2 linked regions of the Saccharobesus litoralis genome follow. The protein of the gene in region 2 binds, or shares a complex with, the protein of the main gene of each other region. Links are inferred from orthologs where the notes say so. Each region holds a gene or a part of one and is shown on either strand. Other genes may lie near its edges.

Region 1 (4,657 bases), 2.1 Mb from region 2 along the record:
GGAATGACTGCGCTTTCAGCTTGATGATAGTCATGCTTTTGAATGTGTTTAGCTGCAGACTCGGCAAAGACTAAACATTCTAATAAAGAGTTACTCGCCATGCGATTTGCGCCATGCAAGCCTGTGTAAGCAACTTCACCCACCGCATATAAATTATCTAAATCTGTTTTACCGTTGAGATCGGTTTTTACCCCACCACAAGTGTAATGGGCGGCTGGTACGACAGGCATGGGTTGTTCATGCATTTTAATGCCCAGCATTCGACATCGGCGATAAATGGTCGGAAAATGTTTTTTGATAAAAGCTTTATCTTTGTGGCTGATGTCCAAAAACATCGAGTCAGCCCCAAGGCGTTTCATTTCTTTGTCTATCGCACGGGCGACAATATCTCTTGGCGCGAGTTCTGCCCGTTCGTCATATTCAGGCATAAATCGACTGCCATCTGGACGTCGTAAATAAGCGCCTTCGCCTCGCAAGGCTTCGGTGAGTAAAAAGTTTTGCGCATCGGCATGAAATAAACTAGTTGGATGGAATTGATTAAATTCCATATTGGCTACGCGGCAACCCGCACGCCAAGCCATAGCAATACCATCGCCACTGGCAACATCTGGGTTAGATGTATATTGATAGACTTTACTTGCACCACCCGTAGCAAGCACAACAACGTTGGCTTTAATCACTTCGACTTGCTCGGTGTTACGGTTCCAAACGTAAGCGCCATATACTCGCTTGTCAGAGGCGTTGTCGCCAAGTTTGGCACCTGTGATTAGGTCTACGGCATTGTAACGTTCCAACACGCGAATATTGGCGTGCTGCTTGGTGGCATTATTTAAAGTATTTTGTACTGCTTTACCGGTTGCATCGGCAGCATGTAAAATACGCCTATGGCTGTGTCCACCTTCGCGAGTTAAATGAAATCGCTCATCGCCGTCAGGTGTAGTTTCTTTGTCAAAAGGTACACCATAGCTTATTAAGGTTTCCAAGCTGGCTCTGGCATTTTCGGCAGTAAAACGCACGGCTTTTTCAGAACAAAGTCCAGCTCCGGCTATGAGTGTATCTTGTACGTGAGATTCAACACTGTCGTTTTCATCATAAACCGCCGCGATCCCCCCTTGAGCATAATAGGTGGAGCCTTCGCTTAGGTTGGATTTACTTAAGACAATAATGTCAGACTGGTCGGCAAGGCGTAAAGCTAGGGTTAACCCAGCTGCTCCGGCGCCAATCACCAATACTTGGCACTGATGTTCAATTTTTTCCATCTGCATGAGTAACCGCTAAGCCTTTGATTATTAAGCAAACACGGCCTTTTGTTACGTTTTGATTGCAACTATTTTCGCACTTTCTGCAGATTTTGAGAACTTTTTTAAGTAGGCTCAGTCTACTATTAGCAAATGAGCAGTAAAAACTGCTGAGTTCAATCACACTTTTATGGGAGTACCGACTCGGTTATGAGTGTCGGATATACAGATCAACAAATCGTTGAGCGTGTTCAGCGCGGCGATAAACAGGCATTCAATTTGTTGGTGCAAAAGTATCAACATAAAGTGATTAACCTGATTTCGCGATATGTTCGTCAACAAGGCGACGTAGCTGACATAGCTCAAGAAGCTTTTATTAAAGCTTATCGTGCAATTCCAAGCTTTCGTGGTGAAAGTGCTTTTTATACTTGGCTGTATCGGATCGCTGTGAATTGTGCAAAAAACTACTTAACGTCTACTGCTAAAAAAGTAGCGTCGAGTGATATTGAGGTTGAAGAAGCTGAGTTTATTGATTCAGCAACTGGGCTGCGAGAATCTGCAACGCCAGAAAACTTGTTGTTAACAGATGAAATCAAACAGGTGGTGTTTAGCACCATTGATACATTGCCGGATGATTTAAAAAATGCCATCACATTACGCGAAATAGACGGCATGAGTTACGAAGAAATTGCTGAAATCATGGATTGCCCTGTGGGCACTGTGCGTTCACGTATTTTTCGCGCTCGAGAAGTTATCGACAAAAACCTGAAACCAATTTTACAACGCTAATTACGAGTTGATTTATATGAGTCAAAAAGTTAAACAAAACGTGTCTGCCTTTGTTGATGGTCAGCCGGAGACAGCCCAAGTCATTGATAGTCTCAAGCAAGATAAAGAGTTAGAAGGCGCGTTTGGTCGTTATAACTTGATAGGTGATGTTTTGCGCAATGAAGCGCCAGAACATATTCATCTTGATTTGGCCGACTCGATTGCAAATGCAATCGAAAAAGAGCCTGTTGTCTTGGCACCGAATGCGGCGTTTGCGGCCGCTGTGTCTGAGCAGACTTCACATCAAGTTCAGCCTTCCACAAAAGCAAAAGTGATTTCATTTTTTAAACCTGTTGCGCAATATGGTATTGCGGCCTCGTTTGCCGCTGCTTTAGTGGTGGGTTTTCAAGCTGAGCAGGTAGAAACGCAAGAAGCTGGTTTTGAGCCAGTGTTGCATACCATGCCGTTGGCAACTAGCTTAGATCCTGTTAGTGCAGAAAGCTCGCGTACTGTTATCAATCCAGTGGGCATACAAGAGCAACAACGTCGTGTAAACTCTTACCTACTTGATCACTCTCGTCAATTAAAGAATCGACAGCATGCAGTTTCTGAACAGCCACAGCAAAACCCATCCGCACAATCTGTTCAATAGCTTGATATCTCTAGCAAGTGGCTATTTTAGGCCACTTTGCTCCTTTCTCTTACTAATTAGCTTTTCTGTTACTGGTCAAGAACCGTCAGGTTCTGCATATGATTGGCTTAAACGGATGCAGGTCGCGATTCAGCAGCTAAATTACGATATTTCGCTAGTTGTGGTTGAAGATAACAAAGTGCACCCTTGGCACTGGTTACATGGTGTCGAGCACTTATCTAATCTTGATAGTAGTGTTGATAGCCGTGTTGATAGCCATGCAACAGAGCAATTACCCACTAATAGCGAAGCGCAAGATTTACCTGTGTCAATGTCATATCGAGAATTAGAGTTATTAACCTCGCTCAATGGGCCGACTAAACAAATCGTACGTATGGGAGATATGATCACCTATTTAGGTTTCGGTCAGCAGCCATACAGTGTTAAAGCCAGCCTGTCACACAGTCCGTTGCCGGATATTTTACGCACCGATTTACAACAGGTTGGCGCAAACTACGAATTTACGAGTGTTGGAAAAAGTCGGGTGGCGGGATTTAAAGCGCAATTAATAAGGATAGTTGCCCGTGATAACACACGTTATTCAACTTGGATATGGTTACACGAAGAGAGTGCCCTACCGCTTAAAATGGCTATTGTTAGCAGTAAAGGTGAAGTTCTGCGCCAAGTTCAAGTGACTAGCTTTGTGGTGTCACAGGATGTTGATCCTGTGATCAATGAATTAGCTGCCATGGAATTGCCCACTCAAAATTTAGTGCAAGTTCAGCAGAATATTAGTGACTTCGACTGGCAATTGCGTTGGGTGCCGAGAGGGTTTGTTCCTACTAAATTAAATCGTCACCGATTAATGGGCGACCGAGAATGGGTTGATTATGTGATGTTATCTGACGGTCTTGTTTGGTTTTCGGTTTATATTCGTGATTTAGGTCAGGTTACGGATGCAAATGGTCATAGTACTTATTTAAGTTCTGGGGCTGAAACCTATATTACTGAAGTGGTTGGCCAGTTTGAAGTGACAGTGATTGGGGCAATTCCTATGGTGACTGCGAAAAAGCTAGCGCAGTCGATTACTCAACGTTAATACATGCTAGGCTGTTAGTCAGAGTGACATAGGAGAAAATGATTTTATGTTGTACGAAAATGCCACATTTATTGAGCGTATAGATAAGCACACTATTTGGGTCGAAACGCAAATTAAAACCAGTTGTAATGCTTGTCAGCATAATAGTGAGTGCGGCACAGGTGTTATTGCTAAATCATTGACCCCAAAAAGTAATCGCGTCAAAGCGCTGTGTAGTCATACATTAGCGCCCAAGCAGCAAGTGGTTTTGCAAGTGAGTGAACAAAATATGCTGGCAGGGGCTTTTGTGTTATATGGCTTGCCATTAATTATGATGATTTTGCTCATGTTAGCCATTGAGTGGCTTTTGCAAAATGAGTTAGCCAGTATTGTCGCCGGTTTTATAGGCCTCGCTTTGGGATTATTTATGGCTAAGGGAATTAGCAAAAAATTTAATCCTTATCCGCAAGTGGTTGAACAGCCTAATACTTCCATTTTCACTTGCATTGAACCTTAACTTGAACACTGTCATAGTATCCTAGTGATAATTACATGCATGTAGAGGAAGGTTGTGAAATTCAACTGGGTTATTTTAGGTTTCTTTTTCGTTAATTTCAGTTGGGCAAATGAGTTTACAGAATATAAGCGCTGTTTAACTGACCGAATTGCCAATCAACCTAAAGTGATTGATATTGTTGCGCTGGATAAAATTTGTAAACGAGAAAGTTCGCTTATTGCTAAAAATAAAAAAGCGCTTGCTGGTAAAGTTGTAAACGAAGCCGATCTTGTTGAAGATTTTAATCCTGGTGCTTTATCAAGACGTTTGATCCACGAAAGCGGTACGCAATTTAGCCCTTATGTGCTGACGCCCCATCTTACCAATTATATTTTACCTGTTTATTATACGTCGTCCGTCAACCGGGAACCCTACCAAATATTGGA
Region 2 (4,654 bases):
TGCCTAACCATGTGGAAAAATTTACTTGATTGGATTGAATATCGCATTCCAATGATGCGCGTTGCAAATATGCACGCTCTACAATATCCAGCGCCAAAGAATATGAATTTCTGGTATGTGTTTGGATTTTTAGCCACTATCGTACTTGTAAACCAAATTGTTACGGGTATTTGGTTAACCATGAACTATGTTCCTTCAGCAGAAGGTGCGTTCGCTTCGGTTGAATATATCATGCGTGATGTCGACTACGGTTGGTTATTACGATATATGCATTCAACGGGTGCTTCTGCGTTTTTCGTTGTTGTTTATCTACATATGATGCGTGGTATGTTATATGGTTCATATCAAAAACCGCGTGAGTTATTGTGGTTGTTCGGTATGTTCATTTACCTTGCCTTAATGGCTGAAGCATTCATGGGATACTTATTACCATGGGGCCAAATGTCATACTGGGGTGCGCAAGTTATTATTTCACTATTTGGTGCTATTCCTGTTATTGGTGATGACTTAACCTTGTGGATCCGTGGTGACTACGTTATATCTGGTGCTACGCTAAACCGTTTCTTTGCCTTACATGTTATTGCGTTACCTTTAGTTATCGTTGTATTGGTTTTCTTACACATAGTTGCTTTACACGAAGTAGGCTCAAATAACCCAGATGGTATCGATGTTAAGCGCCCTAAAGGCTCGCTTTCTGAAGATGAAAAAACCAAGTTCCAAATTCACGAGTACTACACAAGTAAGAAAGATATTCTTGACGATATCGTGCCTTTCTTCCCGCATATCGTATTAAAAGATTTAGTGGCGTTTGCTATTTTCTTAATTATTTGTTGTTACATTATTTTCTTCGCTCCAGCGATGGGCGGCTTATTCCTTGAGCCACCTAACTTTGAAGCGGCAAACCCGATGAAAACACCTGAGCACATAGCGCCAGTTTGGTATTTCACCCCGTTCTATGCAATTTTACGTGCGGTTCCGGACAAGTTGTTAGGGGTAATAGCTATGTTCGCAGCTATTGTGATGTTGGCATTATTACCTTGGTTAGATCGCTGTAAGGTACGCTCGGTTCGTTACCGCAGTAATTTGCATAAACTTAACTTAGCTCAGTTTACGGTTTGTTTTGTTATTCTTGGTTATTTAGGTCTTAAGCCTGCGACACCAACATATACGATAATGGCTCAGGTTTGCTCACTATTGTATTTTGCGTACTTTGGTTTCTTATGGTTATACAGTAAAAACGAAAAATGTAAGCCGCTTCCGGAGAGAATTACCAAATGAGAAAACTAATAATTGCTTTATTTGCGTTAGTACCTTCATTAGCGCTGTCTGCAGGTGGCCCTAGCGTTCCATTAGATCCTGTTGATATTGATTTGACAGATAAAGCGTCAATTCAAAACGGTATGAAAATCTTCATGAACTACTGTTTAGGTTGTCACCAACAGCAGTACCAGCGCTATCAACGTACGGCAGAAGACAACGGTATCTCAATGGAGATACTTAAAGAAAATTTAATGTTTACCGGTGAGAAAACGGGTGATCACATTAAAAATAGTATGCCAGCGAAAGATGCAAAAGAATGGTTCGGTAGTACACCACCTGATCTAACTATGGTTGCACGCGTTCGTAAACCAGAGTGGATTTATACCTACTTGCGCTCATTCTATGTTGATCCGTCTCGCCCGTTTGGTGTTAACAATACTGTGTTTCCTAATGTCGGTATGCCGCATGTGTTACAAAGCTTGCAGGGTATTCCAACTAAGGTTGCTGCAACGGCTATGGTTGACGGTGAAGAAGGTGTTAAACAAGGCGAAAGAATTGTTGTTGATGGTTCTGGCGAACTTTCGCCAGAAGAGTTCGATTCGGCAATGCGTGACCTTGTTAACTACTTAGTATACACTGCTGAGCCAACTCGATTACAATCTGAGAAGTTAGGTACATGGGTTATCGGCTTCTTGTTAATCTTCTTCGTATTCATTTACTTATTGAAGAAAGAATATTGGCGAGACGTTCATTAATTAATCGTTAAGCATTATTTTTATAATGGGGGCTTTATGCCCCCTTTAGTGTTTGTATAAGTCGCTTGTCTTTGCTAATGGTTTAATGCCAGGCTTATATCGAAAAGGTATTTTAGGAGATCCTCTATGGCTGTAGCTGCCAACAAACGTTCTGTAATGATTTTATACGCTGATGCAACGGATATGTATAGCCATCAAGTACGTACTGTTCTTGCTGAAAAAGGTGTAAGTGTTGATATCAAATTAATTGATGAAAATAATAAACCTGAAGAGCTTTGGGAGGTTAATCCATATGGTGGTGTGCCAACGCTAATTGATCGAGAATTAGTGCTTTATAACGCGCGTATTATCATGGAATATTTAGATGAGCGTTTCCCTCACCCACCATTAATGGCTGTTTACCCAGTAGCTCGCGGCAAAAGTCGCTTAATGATGGAACGTATTGAGAAAGATTGGTACTCATTGGTACGTAAAATTGAAGCTAATAATGAAGAGTCTGCAGCTGCGCGTGCAGAATTACGCGAAAGCATTTTAGCGATAGCGCCTGTTTTTGCTGAAACACCTTACTTCATGAGTGAAGAGTTCAGTTTGGTTGATTGCGTATTAGCACCGTTATTGTGGCGTTTACCTAAATTAGGCATAGACTTAATTGGTCAAGGTAGTAAGGAAGTGAAGAGTTACATGGTTCGCGTATTTGAGCGTGAATCATTCCAAGCGGCATTAACCGACGCTGAGCGAGAAATGCGAGTTTAAGTTATGGCTGATATGACGTCTTGTAAGCCTTACTTGGTCCGAGCTATGTATGAATGGATCCAAGATAATAATTGCACACCTTACATTGTTGTTAACGCGGAATACCCTTATGTTCAGGTGCCACGTGAGTATGTCAAGGATGGCCAGATTGTATTAAATATCTCGTCACAATCTACCGGTGCTCTTAATATGAACAATGAAGACATAGAGTTTAATGCACGTTTCGGTGGACAAGCTCGTCATATTATCATTCCGGTTGGTGCTGTATTATATATATATGCGCGTGAAACAGGTGAAGGAATGCCATTTCCACCAGAGCCGGTAGATGAAGATGAGTTAAGCCTAAACGAGGTTGAAGGTTCTACTGCTGAAACAGTTGTAGATGAGCCATCTTCACCCGAGACAGCAACCAAGCCTAGCTTGAGTGCGGTTCCACCCTCGGGAAATACGGAAACAAATAAGCCAGATGCTAAAGCAAAAAAACGTGATCACTTAAAGGTAATTAAGTAATCTTGTTTTAGTTTCACTTGAAAATAAAGATAAAAACCGAGCCTAAGCTCGGTTTTTTTATGTTTCATTTTTGTATTTTTACCGGTATTTCTCTATTAATCTTGTGGGAGAATTGATTTCCATCAATGTAGGTGTTTGGCAGCCCAGCAGCACTTTAAAAACCCGCTTTTAGATAATTACTCGTCGTTACCCGTCCGCAGTTTGAAATGCTAAATAGATACTATCGTTTCTCCTTATTCAGTCCCGTCTTTTGTTTGCATATTAAATAAAGCTTGGTTTAAACACTCTGGGTTAATTGGCATGACGATTCGTGGTGTTTTCATTATTTAAATTATACTGGCATCACTTGATTATCTTTTAATATACAACATGATGCTAAGTTTTATTTTTTATAACATTAACTAATAACAAGTTGGTTAAGGTTTATTGGTATGTCCAATTTTGTTGTATTGGTTTTTTCTTCCGTTTTATATCCTTTTTTACACTTGTTTTTTGATTATCTCTAAATAAAACAAGCTCTTAGCCTTGGTTTTATTGTTGCTTGGTCAATAACTTGGCTTTATTTGTATGATGGGTTAGTCAGTTTATTTTTGTTTTTGGATTGACAGATGTGTCTTACTGCTAGTAAATTGATATGTATTATAGGTAATAATTTTGTTAAATGCTGGTTATTACCAATGTTGAAGAACGTAACAAAGCATTCTTATTAAGGCATTCAAATTAAGGTAGTCAGGGGACAAGTTATGAATAAAGTGGTGTTTGCGGCATCAGCTATTATGCTGGCGTTAGCAGGTTGTAAAGAAAATGAAGGTAACTTCGAAGAATACAATGGTGTTTCTAACAGCTCAGGTAAAATTGAGTTCTCTAGTGATTCTAATGGCTTAATTGATGACCAACCCACACTGTCGGTTGTTGTAAATGATGATAACGGTATTACTGAAGATATTGTTTACACGTGGAAAGCCAATGGTTTTGTTCTTGATGATGTTACAGGCCCGTCATATACCTTAACCAGTGATGATAAAGGTAAAAAATTTACAGTACAGGCGTCTTATCGTGATGACGATAAGTTTTTTGAGTCGCCAACAACGGTTGAAATAGTTGCTAAAAATAAGGTAAACCCAGCTGAAATCTCGGGTAGCTTTGAAGTCAATTCTACTAATGACGTTGTTGATTCAACCTTATCTGGCAAAGTGTTTGTATCAGACCTAGATGAAGGTGAAGCGGTTTTTGTTGAGCAAGCCAGTATCGCAGCTTCTTATGGCTCGTTTTCTATTGATGCTACAGGTGCGTGGACTTATGTGTTAGATCAATCTAATGCTGCGGTTGCCGCACTAAAGTATAAGTCTGATGATATTAAGGACTCTGTAGTCGTT

Evidence for each region. Proteins that work in one complex are often made in the same cells at the same time.
Region 1: the proteins of C2869_RS20505 (region 2) and C2869_RS11715 are in contact, whole or in part, in a crystal structure (PDB 1YFN), measured with the Escherichia coli proteins. The link is inferred for Saccharobesus litoralis from one-to-one orthologs.

The regions. Positions count from the first base shown.
Region 1 is NZ_CP026604.1:3,277,566-3,282,222, forward strand. The notes cover bases 1,045-3,850. They hold C2869_RS11715 (sigma-E factor negative regulatory protein), read left to right. Parts: upstream 1,045-2,043; coding sequence 2,044-2,658; downstream 2,659-3,850. Other genes in these bases: nadB (L-aspartate oxidase), read right to left, coding at 1,045-1,259; rpoE (RNA polymerase sigma factor RpoE), read left to right, coding at 1,449-2,027; C2869_RS11720 (MucB/RseB C-terminal domain-containing protein), read left to right, coding at 2,606-3,736; C2869_RS11725 (SoxR reducing system RseC family protein), read left to right, coding at 3,783-3,850. Also shown: more of nadB, read right to left, coding at 1-1,044; more of C2869_RS11725, read left to right, coding at 3,851-4,232; C2869_RS11730 (phospholipase A), read left to right, coding at 4,287-4,657. UniProt on the Escherichia coli protein: An anti-sigma factor for extracytoplasmic function (ECF) sigma factor sigma-E (RpoE). ECF sigma factors are held in an inactive form by an anti-sigma factor until released by regulated intramembrane proteolysis (RIP).
Region 2 is NZ_CP026604.1:5,376,399-5,381,052, reverse strand. The notes cover bases 1,722-4,524. They hold C2869_RS20505 (ClpXP protease specificity-enhancing factor), read left to right. Parts: upstream 1,722-2,771; coding sequence 2,772-3,278; downstream 3,279-4,524. Other genes in these bases: C2869_RS20500 (VCBS domain-containing protein), read left to right, coding at 4,022-4,524; sspA (stringent starvation protein SspA), read left to right, coding at 2,142-2,768; C2869_RS20515 (cytochrome c1), read left to right, coding at 1,722-2,015. Outside these bases: petA (ubiquinol-cytochrome c reductase iron-sulfur subunit), read left to right, coding at 1-7; C2869_RS20520 (cytochrome b), read left to right, coding at 10-1,278; more of C2869_RS20515, read left to right, coding at 1,275-1,721; more of C2869_RS20500, read left to right, coding at 4,525-4,654. UniProt on the Escherichia coli protein: Enhances recognition of ssrA-tagged proteins by the ClpX-ClpP protease; the ssrA degradation tag (AANDENYALAA) is added trans-translationally to proteins that are stalled on the ribosome, freeing the ribosome and targeting stalled peptides for degradation.